DNA from 4 places in the Bacillus sp. SRL337 genome. Region 2 is predicted to be linked to each of the others. Evidence: riboswitches for the same ligand, from Rfam matches in the RefSeq annotation. Region 2 holds a riboswitch; each other region holds the start of a gene.

Region 1 (3,818 bases), 1.3 Mb from region 2:
TCGCCAGAAGGAACACTTTGTTGATAAATGAAGGATAAAGCAGGCCCCATTCAAGAGCCTGCATCCCTCCAAGCGATCCTCCTATAACAGCTTCCAAGGAGATGATCCCCAGCTTCTCAAGCCCCTTGAATTGGGCATTCACAATATCCCTCACCGTCAGTTCAGGGAATGTCATTCTATAGCAGGCTCCTGTCTCAGGATTAATGGCTGCAGGACCAGTCGACCCATCACAGCCTCCCAAAACATTGAACGTCACTACTAAAAATTCATCTGTATTGATATAGGAGGAGGGACCCGCCAACCCTCTCCACCATCCGGGCTGATCCTCCGTTCCCACACTAATATGGCTTCCTGTCAGGGCATGGCAGACAAGGACAACTGGACCTGTCATTTTGCCCGCCATCTCAAAGCTCAATTCCACGCTCCTTAAATAATTGCCGCTTTCCAGCCGGAGATCTCCTATCCCGATACTCCCAGTTTGGTAGATTGCCTGGCTCATCTTTTAAACAGAAGCCGTTGCCGCTGTTGCTTTTGTAATCGCCTGATCTAGATCTGCCTGCAGGTCTTTGACAGACTCCAATCCAATCGACAGCCTGATGAGTTCCTCCGTCACCCCAGTCGTCTTCAAATCTTCGCTGCTTAATTGCTGGTGCGTGGTAGAAGCAGGGTGGATGATCAGTGACTTGGCATCGCCGACATTCGCAACATGGGACCACAGGGTGATAGTGTCTATCAATTTTCGCCCTGCCTCTCTTCCGCCTTTGATGCCAAAGTTTACGATGGATCCGTGGCCATGGGACAAATATTGTTCAGCCAAGGCATTTGCCGGATGGTTTTCAAGCCCAGGGTAACTCACCCAATCAACAGAGGGATGCCGCTCCAGGTAACGGGCGATTTCCAATGCGTTGCTGTTATGTTTCGGGACTCTTAAGTGCAGCGTTTCAAGTCCCTGCAAAAGAAGGAACGCATTATGCGGGCTTAAGCAGGCACCCAGATCACGCAGAAGCTGGACCCTTAATTTCACTGCATATGCCGGTTCACCAACATCTACATAGCGAAGCCCGTTGTAGCTCGGATCAGGCTCGGTGAAATCTTTGAATTTCAGACTATCCCAGTCAAATCGGCCGCCATCTATGATGATACCCCCGATTGCCGTTCCGTGGCCGCCAATCCATTTCGTAGCAGAATGGATGACGATATCTGCTCCATACTGGATCGGCTGGCAGCCATATGGAGAAGGAAACGTATTATCCACAATCAAAGGAATACCGTTGGAATGGGCAACTTCAGCTACTTTCTCAATGTCGAGGACATTCAGGCTCGGATTCCCGATCGTCTCTGCGAAGACCGCTTTTGTTTTCTCTGTAATGGCTTCTTGGATATTTTCAGGATCGGTGCTGTCCACGAATTTCACCTTGATGCCGTATCGAGGCAGGGTAACAGCAAAAAGGTTGTAGGTGCCTCCGTAGAGCTTGGAAGACGCAACGATTTCATCGCCGGCTCCCGCTATATTTAAAATCGCCAGGGATATAGCTGCCATTCCCGAGGAAACAGCCACTGCCGCCACCCCTTTTTCCAGCAGTGCGATCCTCTTTTCCAGGACATCGACGGTCGGGTTGCCGATACGCGTATAGATGTTGCCCGCTTCGCTCAACGAAAATAAATTCTGCGCATGCTCCGTATCATTGAAGACATAAGAAGTCGTCTGATAAATCGGGACGGCACGTGATCCTGTAACGGGATCCGGCTCCTGTCCTCCATGCAGTAATAGTGTTTCCGGGTCGAATTGATGATTTGTCATAATTGGTTCCTCCTCAAATTTTTATAAAATTGACTGGAAGCGAAGAGGAATCTTGCATATAAAAAAGCCCTCTCCGCTAAGAAGAGGGCTTGAAAGAACAATGCTCCTCCTCTTATCTTCCAGACTGGTTACAGCCTGTAGGATGTAGCACCTTTCCAAGCAAAAAAACTGCCTGTAGGTTGCCGGGCTTCATCGGGCCTATTCCCTCCGCCGCTCTCGATAAGAGATATCGATTTACTTATGAACATATATATGTCGTATGATATGGATTATAACTGACTGTTTCTGTCAGGTCAATCAATATTCAGAATTATTTATTTTTTAAAACTTCAGGCATGATGCGAACGTGCTGTGATTTCTGCTCCCGGTGGACGACTCAGCGTGACCGGCAATGGCCCCCCAACCAGAGGCATACATTGCAGTTCTCCTGCATGAGATAAACGAAACACTGCGGGCAACGTATACTAAGGCTTGGCTTACTGCTGGAGCTAGATGCATCCCGCGAGGTCGCACACCTGCCGCTTCAATCAGTCATTTTTTCAGACAAAATAAGCCGATCATCTTATCCCTTCTCATTACGCCAAAAAATTTCTACTATCTATTTGTTACCTTTTAATTACATAAAACTATTTGGATAAATCAACTGCATCCTTAAATGCCTTTATAATATCTTCCGGGTCTTCAATCCCGACAGAAATCCGGACGACCTGTGAGTTTACGCCGATTTTATCCCTCGCTTCCGCTGTTAAAGCACGATGAGATGTTCCTTGCGGATAGGAGACTGTGGTTTCTACACCCGCTAGTGTCGGCACGATCTTCACCCAGCTTAAGCCTGTGAAAAACGTGTGGATATCCCTGTCCTCAGAAAGCTCGATGGTCACGATAGCTCCGTTTCCTTTTTTGGAAGCCGTATTTGGATAATAGACTTTTTCAACACCTTGATAATCATTCAGGGAATCTGCCAATTTTGCAGCATTCCCACATTGCTGTTTCATTCTGAGCGACATAGTCTTGCAGCCCCTGACCGTCAGCCATGCTTCGTGCGGGCTGAGGTTCAGGCCGAGATTAATGACTTTATTTCTTGCTGCGGCAATCAATTCTTCAGACCCAACTGTCACTCCTGCTGTTACATCACTGTGGCCTCCGATATACTTCGTTGCACTGTGTGCGATAATATCCACACCTGTCATGTAAGGGTTCAGCAGATAAGGCGTAGCGAAAGTGTTATCAATCATGGTGCGGATGCCGTGTTCCCTTGCAGCAGCCACCATTCCTTCGATATTTTCCACCCTTAAAAAGGGATTCGTAATACTCTCGCTAAAAAGAAGCTTGGTTTGCGGTGTGATGCTATTTTCGATCTCTTGCGGGTCACTGAAATCAGCAAAAGAAGTCGTGATCCCGAATGTCTTTAATTCATCATTCAAAAGGTGGTATGTACCGCCGTAGATATCTTCTGCCGCCACGATGTGATCTCCGCTCTCCGCGACGGCCAGGATGCCAGCAAGGATGGCTCCGAGGCCGGATGCTGCCGCAACTCCGGCAGGCGCTCCTTCCAAAGTGGCCACCATTCCGCCTAATTCATCAGTATTCGGGTTGCCCGATCTTGTATATAAGTAGGGCGATTTCCCTTCATAAAAACCTTCTAGTTCCTCCAGGGATGAAAATGAAAAAGCAGAGGTTTGATAAATCGGTGTCGTTTTGCTTTTGATGCTGCGGTTATGTAGCGTGCTGTGTACAACTTTTGTGTCAAATTTCATCTCATGAACCCCTTTTCTAGTAAAAGCACCTTTTCCCCATTATACGACAGCCGATTTCGCCTGTCATGCTTTACTATTTTAACGCACTACCGTAGTGGGGGACAGTCCCCTGTTACGCTAAAGTAACAGGGGACTGTCCCCGAAGCAGATGGGCTTAGTCCATAGAATCCACAAGCTGGATCATCATGTCCTTATTCATTGGGCCAAAGATCTTATGCCGGATCGTACCCTTTGTGTCGATTATATAGGAAGTCGGGATG
Region 2 (3,818 bases):
GGCTCATCTCCCTGTCTTGGAGGGGGCCACTTTATTTGAGGAGGGGAATCACATTCAAAAGACAAACCGAATGGAAGTTATGTAGTATAAGCAGCAGAGTTCGTTTTCGGAGTGCATGCCTCATAGTACAGATAAGTATAAAGTAGCAAGCGGCTACGGTAAAAACAGAAGGACACACCTATTCACCTGCTTTTTGCAGAAAATTTCAGGCAATTTAGTAAACCCCTTGCAAAAGAGACAGCTATTTGCAAGGGGTTCATAAATCACGATGGGTTTCCTAAACTTGTCAATATGAAAACATTCGTAAGGAGGACTGAAATGATCAGAATCAAAAACATTGGAAATGTGGCAAAAACTGATTTAAATGGATACATTCTTAATGAAACCAGCTGGGAAAAAGTGAATCAAAACTACCAATCTGCCATCCATCAGGTCGTTGATTTAGTGAAAATAGGATTCACCCATCAATTACATAGCATTTATTTAAGAGGATCGCTGCCGAGAGGACTTGGAATGGAGGGAGTATCAGACATAGACCTTCTCGTCGTGGTATACAATTCTCCCGAAAAAAGGGTTATCCAAGACTGTGTTGCAGAAATGGAGGAGAAGATAGGAAAGAAGTTTCCCTTTGTCAACGGGATAGAGGCAGGCTTTATTACGATAGAAGAAGTAAGTGATAACGCTCATTTTCAAATGGTCCCATTTATGATCAAGTCATACAGCATCCCCCTTTTTGGTATCAACCTGCAGGAAAAACTGCCTCAGTACAAAGCTGATGAAAAGCTGGCGAACGAGCACATTGTGAATCTTCAGTCCCAAATGGAAATGGCATTAAAGGACTTAGAGGGAAACGAAGACAAGGAAGATATTAAAGATTGCTGCACATGGATTATGAAGATAATCATCCGTTGTGGAATGGCGCTGGTAGTGGCAGAAGAAAATACCTACACCAGGGACCTGTACCCGGCATGCCAACTATTCTCACGCCATTACCCTGGAAAAGAAAGAGAAATGGAAGAAGCTTTGCATTATGCCATTAACCCTACAGAGGATAGCAGGAGGCTAACCGTATTTCTGAAGGAGCGGTTTGGCCGTTGGATGATTGAGGAGGCCGATAGATGGCTGGAAAAACATAATCCGTCCAAGCAGCAGCACCTATTATTGACTTGAATAGCTCTGCGTCAGTGCTGAGCTTGTTTCGTTCACTTCCATCCAAAATGTCATGGCTGCTTCGAACCCTGACCGCTTGTAAAACTCCAAGGCGTGTTGATGACCGATAAAACTTTGATAAGGGCATCATGAATATCAGCATATTGTTTCAGCCATACCATTGACATACGGAAAGGATTGATTCTGCCTCATACTGCCTGCATCCTGCTTTAATGAAAAACAGACAAGTATCCAACATAGTCACCCACTGCTGGTGAAAGATCAAAAAATGTAGAAAACTATTATCTAAAGCTTGTTTTGGAGGAATATTCGTGTATACATATCCGACTATTTGTTCACCATCCTATACTGAAACAAGGCAGTACTTTTAAAAGAAGGCACCATTCTGGTTTCATAGGTCATAGTATTGAAAGTGGGATGGCGGCCAAGCTTTCTGAAGAATCATTCATTCATTCCTTAACAGTGCTATTTTCTACGTCAGGATCACCTTCCTCATCATTTTTCATGGCTTATAACTATAAAATTTTTTTCATTGATATAGAAACAAAGACAACGCTTACATCAATTTAGTGGAAAAATCTTTATTGACTTACAGCGCTAAAGGGATTAATATCCAATGTAGGCAAATTAATTTGACAATTTCATAAATTCAATTATCAAGAGTGACCGAGGGATCAGGCCCTAAGACGTCCGGCAACCTCCGTAAAGGAACGGTGCCAAGTCCTGCAGAATGATTTCATTCTGAAAGATAAGTGATCGATATACAGATGCTTCTTTCAGTTGAAAGGGGCATTTTTTTATTTAGGCGCTGGAAAAAGCTGTTGATTCAGTCTTTAAGTACCCGTCTTCCCGTGCTTGGTGGAGGCAGATAAGCCAGCGGTGTTATGTTGGGTTCAGCTGTCCCGCTTGGCCCCATGAGACGATGCCTTCATTTTTTAATTAGATAATACCTTTAATTGAGCCAATTTCTAAATATGAGGGGTGTATCCAATGATTGAGATCAAGAATCTTGTAAAAGAATACAAGACTAAAAAACAGACTGTCATCGGGGTCGATGATGTGTCAGTAACAATTAATAAGGGAGAGATTTTCGGAATCGTCGGGTACAGCGGCGCGGGAAAAAGTTCACTGATCCGCTGCTTGAACCTTCTGGAAAAACCAACTTCGGGAGAAATCATCATTGATGGGCAGGACCTGACAAAGCTTCCTTCAGGAGAGTTAAGAAAGGCGCGGCAAAAAATCAGCATGATTTTTCAGCATTTTCATTTAATCAAGGCGAAGACGGTTTCTGATAATCTCGCGTTTGCTTTAAAGGCTGCACGTGTCCCCAAATCCGCAATTAAACCAAGGGTCACAGAATTGCTTGAAAAGGTGGGGCTAAGCGATAAAGCAGATGCCTACCCCTCCCAGTTGAGCGGGGGGCAGAAGCAGAGGGTAGGGATTGCCAGGGCTTTGGCGAACAACCCTTCAGTGCTCTTGTGTGATGAGGCGACATCCGCCCTGGATCCCAGCACGACAAAGGCAATTTTGAAATTGCTGAAGGAGATCAACAAAGAAATGGGCCTGACAATTGTTCTGATCACTCATGAAATGGAAGTGGTAAAAGAAATCTGTGACAGAATGGCGGTCATGCAGGATGGGAAAATCGTGGAAGAAGGGCCGGTGTATGAATTGTTTTCAGATCCTCACCAGCCATTGACAAGGCAGTTCATTGAGAACATCCTGCAGTTTGAACTGCCTCCGCATTTGCTTCAGGCACGGAAAGGCAAGTTGATTAAAATACAATTCAAAGGATCCATTGCTGAAGAAAGTATTGTCTCGGATGTGTTCCAAAAATACAAAGTCAGGGGTAACATCCTTCACGGAAAAATTGAATATATTCAGGATGTCCCGCTTGGAATCTTTATCATGGAACTGATTGGGGACCCGGGAGAGATTGAAGCAGCCTTGGGCTATATCAGCCTTAGGACACAAAGTCTGGAGGTGCTGAATCATGCTGCCTGAATCATTGACAGCGATTCTACCTGAGTTGAATAAAGCGTTCTTTGAAACCATTTACATGGTGGGCATATCGCTTGCCGTTTCGATCCTTATTGGGCTCCCGCTTGGAATCCTGCTGTTTGTAACGGATAAAGGACTGTTTCTTCAGAACAGATTCATCAAAAAAATCGTCGGTTTCATCGTTAATATGATCCGTTCTGTTCCATTCATCATTTTACTTGTGGCCCTCCTGCCGCTGACAAAACTCTTGACAGGAACGACGATAGGACCTACAGCTGCTTCCGTATCTTTATCCGTAGCAGGGATCCCTTTCTTCGCAAGGATGGTGGAGACCTCCTTAAGGGAAATTGACAAAGGGGTCATCGAAGCTTCAGTTTCAGTAGGTGCGAGCCCTTGGATGATCATAAAGGATGTCCTTCTTCCAGAAGCACGCCCGGCTATTATTCAGGCGGTTACCATCACGACCATCAGCCTTGTCGCCTTTTCGGCAATGGCAGGCATTGTCGGCGGCGGGGGTGTCGGGGATTTAGCGATACGGTTCGGTTATTACCGCTATGACAATGTCATCATGGTGACGACAGTTGTCATCCTGATTTGTTTAGTGCAGGTCATCCAGTACGCAGGTGATATTTTTGCAAGGTTAGTAG
Region 3 (3,818 bases), 400 kb from region 2:
TGTCCTTTTGGTGTCTAGGCGCTATTCAATACTGTCTTTCATGGCATCGTACATTTTCTTAGTATATACATCAATTTCATCCCGCGACATTCGTAACCGCTCTGCGGATGAACCATAACCTATTTCCCATTTGCCTTCTTTTAACCCCGAAAAAATACCATCAGCAAAATCATCCAGCGGCTCGCCTTGGGTATGCAGCCCCGCACCGCCTAAATCAGTATTGACAGCAGGAGGGGCTACCTCGATGACTTCCACCGAAGTATCAGAAAGCTGGTGTCTCAAGCTCATTGTGAATGAATGGAATGCTGCCTTAGTGGCCGAATATATCGGCGCAATGGCCATCGGTGTGAACGCCAGCCCTGAAGTGACATTAATGAACGCAGCCTCTGTTTGTTTTGCAAATAGCGGCGCAAACAACATGGATAGATGAAAGGGAGCTTCAATGTTAGTGGTGATTTCATTCTTAAAATAATCCCAATCCGTCTTTGCTTCAGCTCTTAATACATGAAAACGCTGCTGGATACCAGCATTATTGACCAGTACATTCACTTCGGGATGGTGTTCTGTTACCCATTCAAACAAGGCTGTGCGGTCGGGCTCCTTCGAAATATCACACACACGGGTAATAAGTTCAGGGTGTTTTTCTTTGGCTTTCTTCAATGTTGACTCACGGCGGCCGCAAACAATCACTTTATTTCCAGCATCCAAAAACCGTTGGGCAAAAGCCAGGCCGATTCCTGCACTTCCGCCTGTAATAAGGATTGTATTCCCAGAAAGTTTCATGATGGATCTCCTTTCTTCGTTCAGGATTATTGTTGGCACGATTGGAATAAACATGCACAGGGGGAATCAGGATTATTTTAATATACATTCATAACTGAAATCTATTAGCAAGATTGAATGGGAGGCGGGAGGCAGGCAGATAATTAAAAAAGGCTGTTTTTGGACAAATTCCAAGAGCCGGATTTTTCCCCTGTATACCATGGATTTCCCCTCGGAAAAGGGTTCTACGTCAAATGTTGGGGTAGGAGCACTCGCTCCTTATCCCACATTAATTCCTTTTGATTTAAATTGGTGATGCAATAGTACTCTAAGTCTAAAACGGTCGTATCGTCTAAACCCAAAGGCATTTCTTTTAATGACCTTCGTTTGATTGTTTAATCCCTCGACGAAACCGTTATTATAGTTGAAGGCAAAGCTATTTAATACTTCAGTCTGCCAGTTCTTTAAGGTCTGAATAGCCTGGTGAAACTCCTTTAAGCTTGAATTTTCAACCTGTCGGTAAAAGTTGTACAATCCCTCTTTAACCTTATTGGGAGCTGACGTACCAATTTCCTTCGCCTCTTCAAACCATAACCTGTAGGCTTCTTTTAACGCAAAAGCTGTGCGCAGCTCTTCAGACAAACCAAGATACCTTTCTAAATACCAGTGTTGCCGATCATTTAATTGGCTATATGGCTTATGAAAAATGTGCTTCATTCTTTTACATTTCTTGCGGTCATATGGATGAAAATCTTTTTGGACACGCCTTCTCACGCGTTCTAAAGCCCAATGGATATAGCGGGAAAAGTGAAATCTGTCCGCCACAATAATAGGCGAACCCAATGCTTTTTGAACCGCAGATTTAAAGGCATGGCTCATATCCATCACGACCAATTGAACTTCTGAACCCTTTTCCCGAAGGTATTTCTTAATGGTGCTTACTGAGCGGTTTGGAAGTATATCCAATGGCTCTCTAGTCTCCCCGTTAGCTATAATTAACTGGTACTTTCCTGCATTGGTATCTCCTTTGTACTCATCGATCGCAATCACAGGTGGGAGCTTTTCAACCTCTTTTAACTGAGAGGCAGAAATATGATCAAAACGCCTGATTACTGTGGCCTGAGATGTGCGGAACTGGCAGGCTGTATCTTTGAAGTTCTTCCCTTGAATCACCCGGAGGCCTAAGGCTTGGTTCCATTCAATGGTATGTCGTTGATACCGTTGGACAAAACGATTATCTTCGGCAAAGCGTTTGCCGCAGTGGCAGCTGTACCTCCGTCTTCGATAGAACAAGTAAGTAGTCCTTTCGAAGAGCTTAAGGTGTTGAATCTTTTGAAGACGATAATCATGTACCTTGGTCGTTTGATCACCACAAGCAGGACACATATGTTTCCTTTTGGGCAATTCAATATGCAGGTGGTATGCCTCCCCTATTTCCTCAGCTTTCAAAATCCTAACCTCTTCTAATCCAGGTAAAACCATGTTAAAATGCATGTACACGCAACTCCTATCTTTGTCTTGTTTCTAGTCAACTCAAGTGTAAAAGATTAAGGAGCTTGCGTGTATTTTTTTGCCTTAAAACCTACCCCAACAAATATAATAGAGCCCGGAAAAGGGAGATTCCTGATCACAGGGGGTTATCCGGTGAATGACCAAAATAGTAATTGAGATTCATATTAAGTAGCAGCAAAGTTTACGAAAAGAGCCATAAAAAAAGACAAATGAACACGTTCATTTGTCTTTTTAGACATTATTTTCTCCAACGGATGGATTGCATACTGTCATGAGGGTGACCACTCAACTGATTTTTGTAAAATGTATATTCAAGATCGGGTAACGATAAATCCAAAAGCTGCTCTTGGTTTGTCTTATATTGGTCCAATTTAATCAACTTTCTGATTAACTCGTTTCGCCGGTTTTCAACTGTTTCTTTTAATTCACCCATAAAAAAAAAAATTCCTCCCTATGAATTTATCTATCAAATGACAAGAAGAGGGAGATCATTCTTTTGGTGCTTCAACCTCAACTTATCTTCCAAGCAATCTGCCTGCAGGAATTAGCACAGTGCCCACGTTATACCGTGATTCTGCTGCTGAGGTTTCTCAGGGCCTGTCCCTCAACCTCTCTGGATAAGTATTTCCTTTTTATTACTTCTAAGTTTAAACTTACTATTCCGACCTGTCAACTAGAATTTAAGTCTATAACACATAATATTATTATGTAAACTTTAAATGCATTCACAAACGTTCCCTTATAGTGGATTCCCGATACCGCTGTAATAACGAGGTACCGAAAGAAAGGGGAGAAGTGATATGGGCAAACAAAAACAAGACTTCCAAGAAACAGCAGAGAAGGATGCCTCTTGATCTTGGTGATTTCTATCCTATCCTTCCCGCACGACTCCTCTTGTCATTATCGATCTCGAAGGCGGTTTTAGCATGAATATTTATCTGGTGACCATGAAGATGATGCTCATTTTGTGGGTGATAGTCAGTTTATTAATAACGCTGATAGAGGGACCGATTGTCGGGAAGTTAATGCCTTTGTTCGTCGGACAAACGGTTTCAATGAAGGATATAACTGAGTCTCTTGTTGCATGTGACAGACGGGACCAAACAGTTTAGAGGCTTTTGCAAATTTCCTTCACAGCTTGGTGCGGAATAGCCTTTTAGGTTGAGATATTGATTCCTCAACGGCAGCAAGAATAATGGTGCAGCTGATTCGTCAAGTCAGGAACAGGCAATACAATAAAAAAGTCCCCCGTGAACATTTTCTATTAACCCGTTCAGTACAGAGGGAGAAACCAATAAATTGAAAGGTAATTTGCGGTACAATTTGCATAGCATTTTGTATCGGCTTTTTTATCGGCATACCAATGGTTTTGAAGTTTTTTCGCTTATTGTGGCATACTGATTTGCAGGCCAATTTGCACTACCGCATAAATGTATGTGGTGTTGCAAACTGGTCTGCATTTTATGGTACAAATTTGTCCGCGGATTCGTTATTGCCAGATACACTAGATGGGAAGAGAAAGGGGGAGTAACGAGTGATAGAAA
Region 4 (3,818 bases), 1.9 Mb from region 2:
GATGTCTATATTGAGAAAGAAACACTGTATTTCATCAGTAATAACACGGACGGCAGGGGAAATCCTGCAGAGGATGATGACAAACTGTATAAGATTACTCTTTCGGAATTGAACAGCGGCCGAAGTGAGGAATGACGAGTTTTCAGTTATTTCATACAGGATAATGGATGTTTATGCATAGGGGCAAGCCTCCAAGAGAGACTGTCATTTCAATAGACAGTCTCTTATTTCATGGATTCTTTTCTCACTAGCTCCATAAAATCGTCTACAGCTTTATTATTATTCTTGTCTCCCCCAAGTTTCAACATGGCACGTCCGACAAAATTTTTGCCTTTATTATAACCTTCATAAATAAATCTGGTATGTGCCTCATCTATTTTTTCAAGGGTGAAGGAGAGATTGATTTCAAAAGCTTTGGCAATGACAAATCCAATCTGTTTAACCTTTTTGTTCTCAGTATTCTCGTATCCAAGAGTCTCAACAATGTAGGTTTCGACTCGTTTGCCCTCCTGATATTTTTGCTGATACCGGGACCCTGTCACTTCCTCGGTAACATGAACAGGCTTATTCTCAATGACTTTTGGCATGATTCTTGGCATGTTTTCCTCCAGAAAAAGGTTCCATACCTTTTCAATATTGGCGGAGATGATTGTCTCATCTTTCCATTGGATCAATTTGATTGCTCCCTTCCCGATTTAATAAAATGATCAATTTCACTCATTTTTCCCTGTAACTCGCTCACTTGCTTTTGGAGATTTCTTCTTTTTTCGAGCAAAAGTGCTTCAAGGTTAAAGAAGGACTCATCATTCATTACTCCTTGCATTTCCTGAATGGTAAGCCCGAAGTCCCGGAGCTTGACGAGAAGAATGGCTAGAAAATAAGATCCGTCATCATAATAGCGATAGTGATTTTTTGGATCAATATATGCCGGTTCGAGCAGTTTTATCTCTGAATAATACCGCAGCGTTTCTTTGCTGAGACCGGTAATCTTGGCAAACTCACTGATTTTATACATATTTCTCCCCCTGCACCTGCTTTTTATCATAAACCATGGGGTGCACCACATGGTCAAATGGTTTGGAATAAAATTTTTCATACCCGACTTGCTGCTGTTTTCTCCAAGTATAGCCTATGAAACCTATCAAACCCAAAAGAGGATCAAGTACTCATTTTTGAAAATTTATTTTTTTATGTATTGACACTTTTGAAATGACGTTGTAAAGTGTAACTCAAGTTAAAAAAACAGAATAAATTTCCATACTTCTTATCAAGAGAGGCAGAGGGACTGGCCCTGTGAAGCCTCGGCAGCGGACTATTTTAGTACCGTGCCAAATCCAGCAAGCATTGCTTGAAAGATGAGAAGAGGCCGGATTACATAATCATGCCCTCTTCGCTTTCAAGAAGAGGGTTTTTTATTTTTTTTTAAAATAATGGCATAAAGGAGGAAAATCAGGGCGGTTTTTACATTTTAATCTGAGTAATTTGATAAAAATAATAAAGTTTCTTATCAAGAGAGGCAGAGGGACTGGCCCTGTGAAGCCTCGGCAGCGGACTATTTTTTTAGTACTGTGCCAAATCCAGCAAGCTTTTAGCTTGGGAGATAAGAAGAGTCCTTTTTGCCCGCGTGCCAAAAACCTCTTCCATCTCCTGGAAGAGGTTTTTTTAATACAGCTAAAGAAGGGAGCCATATACACAATGATTGAATTCCAAGGACTGACAAAAATTTATGAGAGTGGGGACCAGCCAGTCAGGGCACTGGACGGAATCGATATGAAGATAAACGAAGGGGAGATCTTTGGTGTCATCGGCTTCAGCGGAGCAGGGAAAAGCTCCTTGATCCGCTGTGTCAACTGGCTGGAGAAGCCGACCTCAGGAAGCGTGGTCGTGAATGGGAAAGACCTTACCAAACTGTCTCCAAAAGAAATCAGGGAGGTCAAACGAAATATTGGCATGATTTTTCAACATTTCAACTTGTTGAATTCCAAGACGGTGTTTGCCAATGTTGCCATGCCGCTGAAGCTCGGGAAAGTTCCAAACAATGAAGTCAAGGAACGTGTAACGGAACTTCTTGAATTCGTCGGGCTGGGTGATAAGGCGGACTACTATCCGGATCAGCTGTCAGGCGGGCAGAAGCAGAGAGTCGGGATTGCGAGGGCACTTGCCACAAAGCCTGCCATTTTGCTTTGTGATGAAGCAACATCGGCCCTGGATCCACAGACAACAAACTCGATCCTGCAGCTGTTGAGAAAGGTCAACAAAGAATACAACATCACCATACTCATCATCACCCATGAAATGACGGTCATCCGGGAAATCTGCGATAGGGTGGCAGTCATCGAAGCAGGAAAGATCATCGAAGAAGGATCCGTCTTCAATGTCTTCTCTGAACCGCAAACAACGACAGCGAAGAATTTTGTCAGCACTGTGATGAATGATGCATTGCCGGAAACAATCAAAGAAATCGTCCGGTACAATGCCGGTTTGCAAAAAATCTTCAGAATCAATTTTGTCGGGGAGTCTGCCGGGCAGCCGCTTCTCTCCAAAGTTGCAAAGAAATTCGATATCGATACGAATGTATTATTTGGAAATATCACGGAACTTCAAGGCGTACCATTCGGCAACTTGATTGTCGAATTCATCGGAAGCGATAGTGAGATCAAGCGAGCGTTGATGTATATCAACCAGGAAAAAGTCAGAATCAAGGAGGTTGAAGCAAATGCTAGTTGATCAGGAGCAAATCATCGAAGCACTCATTGAAACCATCCAGATGGTCGCATTTTCACTATTGTTTTCAGCCCTTCTTGGATTGCCGCTGGGGATCCTGCTGGTTGTCACCCGCAAAGGGCATCTCATGGAGAACCTGCCGGTGTTTAATGTTTTAAATGGAATCATCAATGTGTTCAGGTCGATTCCGTTCATCATCCTGATGGTGGCAATCATCCCGGTAACAAGGTTGATTGTCGGAACGTCCATCGGCACGGCCGCAGCTGTCGTTCCGCTGGTCTTTTATGCAGGACCGTATATTGCCAGGTTAATAGAAAATTCATTGCTTGAGGTAGAGCCGGGCGTCATCGAAGCGGCAGAGTCCATGGGCGCAACCCCATGGCAGATTGTTTTTAAATTCCTGATCCCAGAAGCGCTCAGTTCGTTGGTGCTTGCCCTCACCATAGCCACGGTCGGTCTTGTCGGTGCCTCCGCTATGGCCGGTGCAGTCGGAGGCGGAGGACTGGGCGATCTTGCCATCACATACGGTTACCAGCGTTTTGATACAACCGTCATGCTGATTACGGTCGGCATACTGGTCATCATGGTCCAGGGCCTTCAAACTCTAGGAAACATCACATCTAAAAAAATCAGAAGAAGATAAGAGGAGGAATCATCTATGAAAAAACTATTTTTGGCAGGACTCATTTTAGCGTTGGCAGTCACGGGAGCTGCCTGCTCCAGCTCAACAAGCGGAGAAGAAACAGTGAAAGTCAAGGTAGGTGTCAGCGGTTCCGATAACCGCATTTGGGATTACATATCAGAGAAAGCAGAAAAAGAAGGCATCGAAGTCGAAATCGTCCGTTTCTCCGATTATGTCCAACCGAACATCGCCCTTGCAGAAGGTGAACTGGATGCGAACGCATTCCAAACAATCTCTTACTTTAACGCCTTCAAGAAAGAACATGACCTGGATTTAACGCCAATCGCCACAACCGTCATTGCCCCAATGGGAATTTACTCTGAAAAATACAAAACAGCAGACGAAATCCCTGAAGGCGGAAAAATCGCTGTGCCGAACGAAGCAACAAACATGGGAAGGGCATTACTGCTGC

The links. A riboswitch is a leader RNA that binds a small molecule or an ion and turns the genes downstream of it on or off. The one in region 2 is predicted to bind S-adenosylmethionine.
Region 1: another riboswitch for S-adenosylmethionine. It lies ahead of AC4E8A_RS20015 (O-acetylhomoserine aminocarboxypropyltransferase/cysteine synthase family protein); the one in region 2 lies ahead of AC4E8A_RS13315 (methionine ABC transporter ATP-binding protein).
Region 3: another riboswitch for S-adenosylmethionine. It lies ahead of fbpA (Fur-regulated basic protein FbpA); the one in region 2 lies ahead of AC4E8A_RS13315 (methionine ABC transporter ATP-binding protein).
Region 4: another riboswitch for S-adenosylmethionine. It lies ahead of AC4E8A_RS22570 (methionine ABC transporter ATP-binding protein); the one in region 2 lies ahead of AC4E8A_RS13315 (methionine ABC transporter ATP-binding protein).

The regions. Positions count from the first base shown of each region.
Region 1 is NZ_OZ481793.1:3,957,408-3,961,225, forward strand. Features, by position in the region: gene metX (homoserine O-acetyltransferase MetX) at 1-499, opposite strand, end outside; gene AC4E8A_RS20015 (O-acetylhomoserine aminocarboxypropyltransferase/cysteine synthase family protein) at 503-1,801, opposite strand; SAM riboswitch class I at 1,911-2,027, opposite strand; gene AC4E8A_RS20020 (trans-sulfuration enzyme family protein) at 2,428-3,558, opposite strand; gene AC4E8A_RS20025 (peroxiredoxin family protein) at 3,713-3,818, opposite strand, start outside.
Region 2 is NZ_OZ481793.1:2,623,553-2,627,370, reverse strand. Features, by position in the region: gene AC4E8A_RS13320 (nucleotidyltransferase domain-containing protein) at 319-1,170, shown strand; SAM riboswitch class I at 1,821-1,925, shown strand; gene AC4E8A_RS13315 (methionine ABC transporter ATP-binding protein) at 2,161-3,174, shown strand; gene AC4E8A_RS13310 (methionine ABC transporter permease) at 3,164-3,818, shown strand, end outside.
Region 3 is NZ_OZ481793.1:2,220,160-2,223,977, reverse strand. Features, by position in the region: gene AC4E8A_RS11130 (SDR family oxidoreductase) at 22-783, opposite strand; gene AC4E8A_RS11125 (ISL3 family transposase) at 1,042-2,262, opposite strand; gene fbpA (Fur-regulated basic protein FbpA) at 2,513-2,707, opposite strand; SAM riboswitch class I at 2,787-2,898, opposite strand; gene AC4E8A_RS11115 (hypothetical protein) at 3,201-3,386, shown strand.
Region 4 is NZ_OZ481793.1:4,514,499-4,518,316, reverse strand. Features, by position in the region: gene AC4E8A_RS22585 (PQQ-dependent sugar dehydrogenase) at 1-135, shown strand, start outside; gene AC4E8A_RS22580 (SRPBCC family protein) at 225-674, opposite strand; gene AC4E8A_RS22575 (MerR family transcriptional regulator) at 671-1,015, opposite strand; SAM riboswitch class I at 1,262-1,362, shown strand; SAM riboswitch class I at 1,502-1,607, shown strand; gene AC4E8A_RS22570 (methionine ABC transporter ATP-binding protein) at 1,696-2,727, shown strand; gene AC4E8A_RS22565 (methionine ABC transporter permease) at 2,717-3,367, shown strand; gene AC4E8A_RS22560 (MetQ/NlpA family ABC transporter substrate-binding protein) at 3,383-3,818, shown strand, end outside.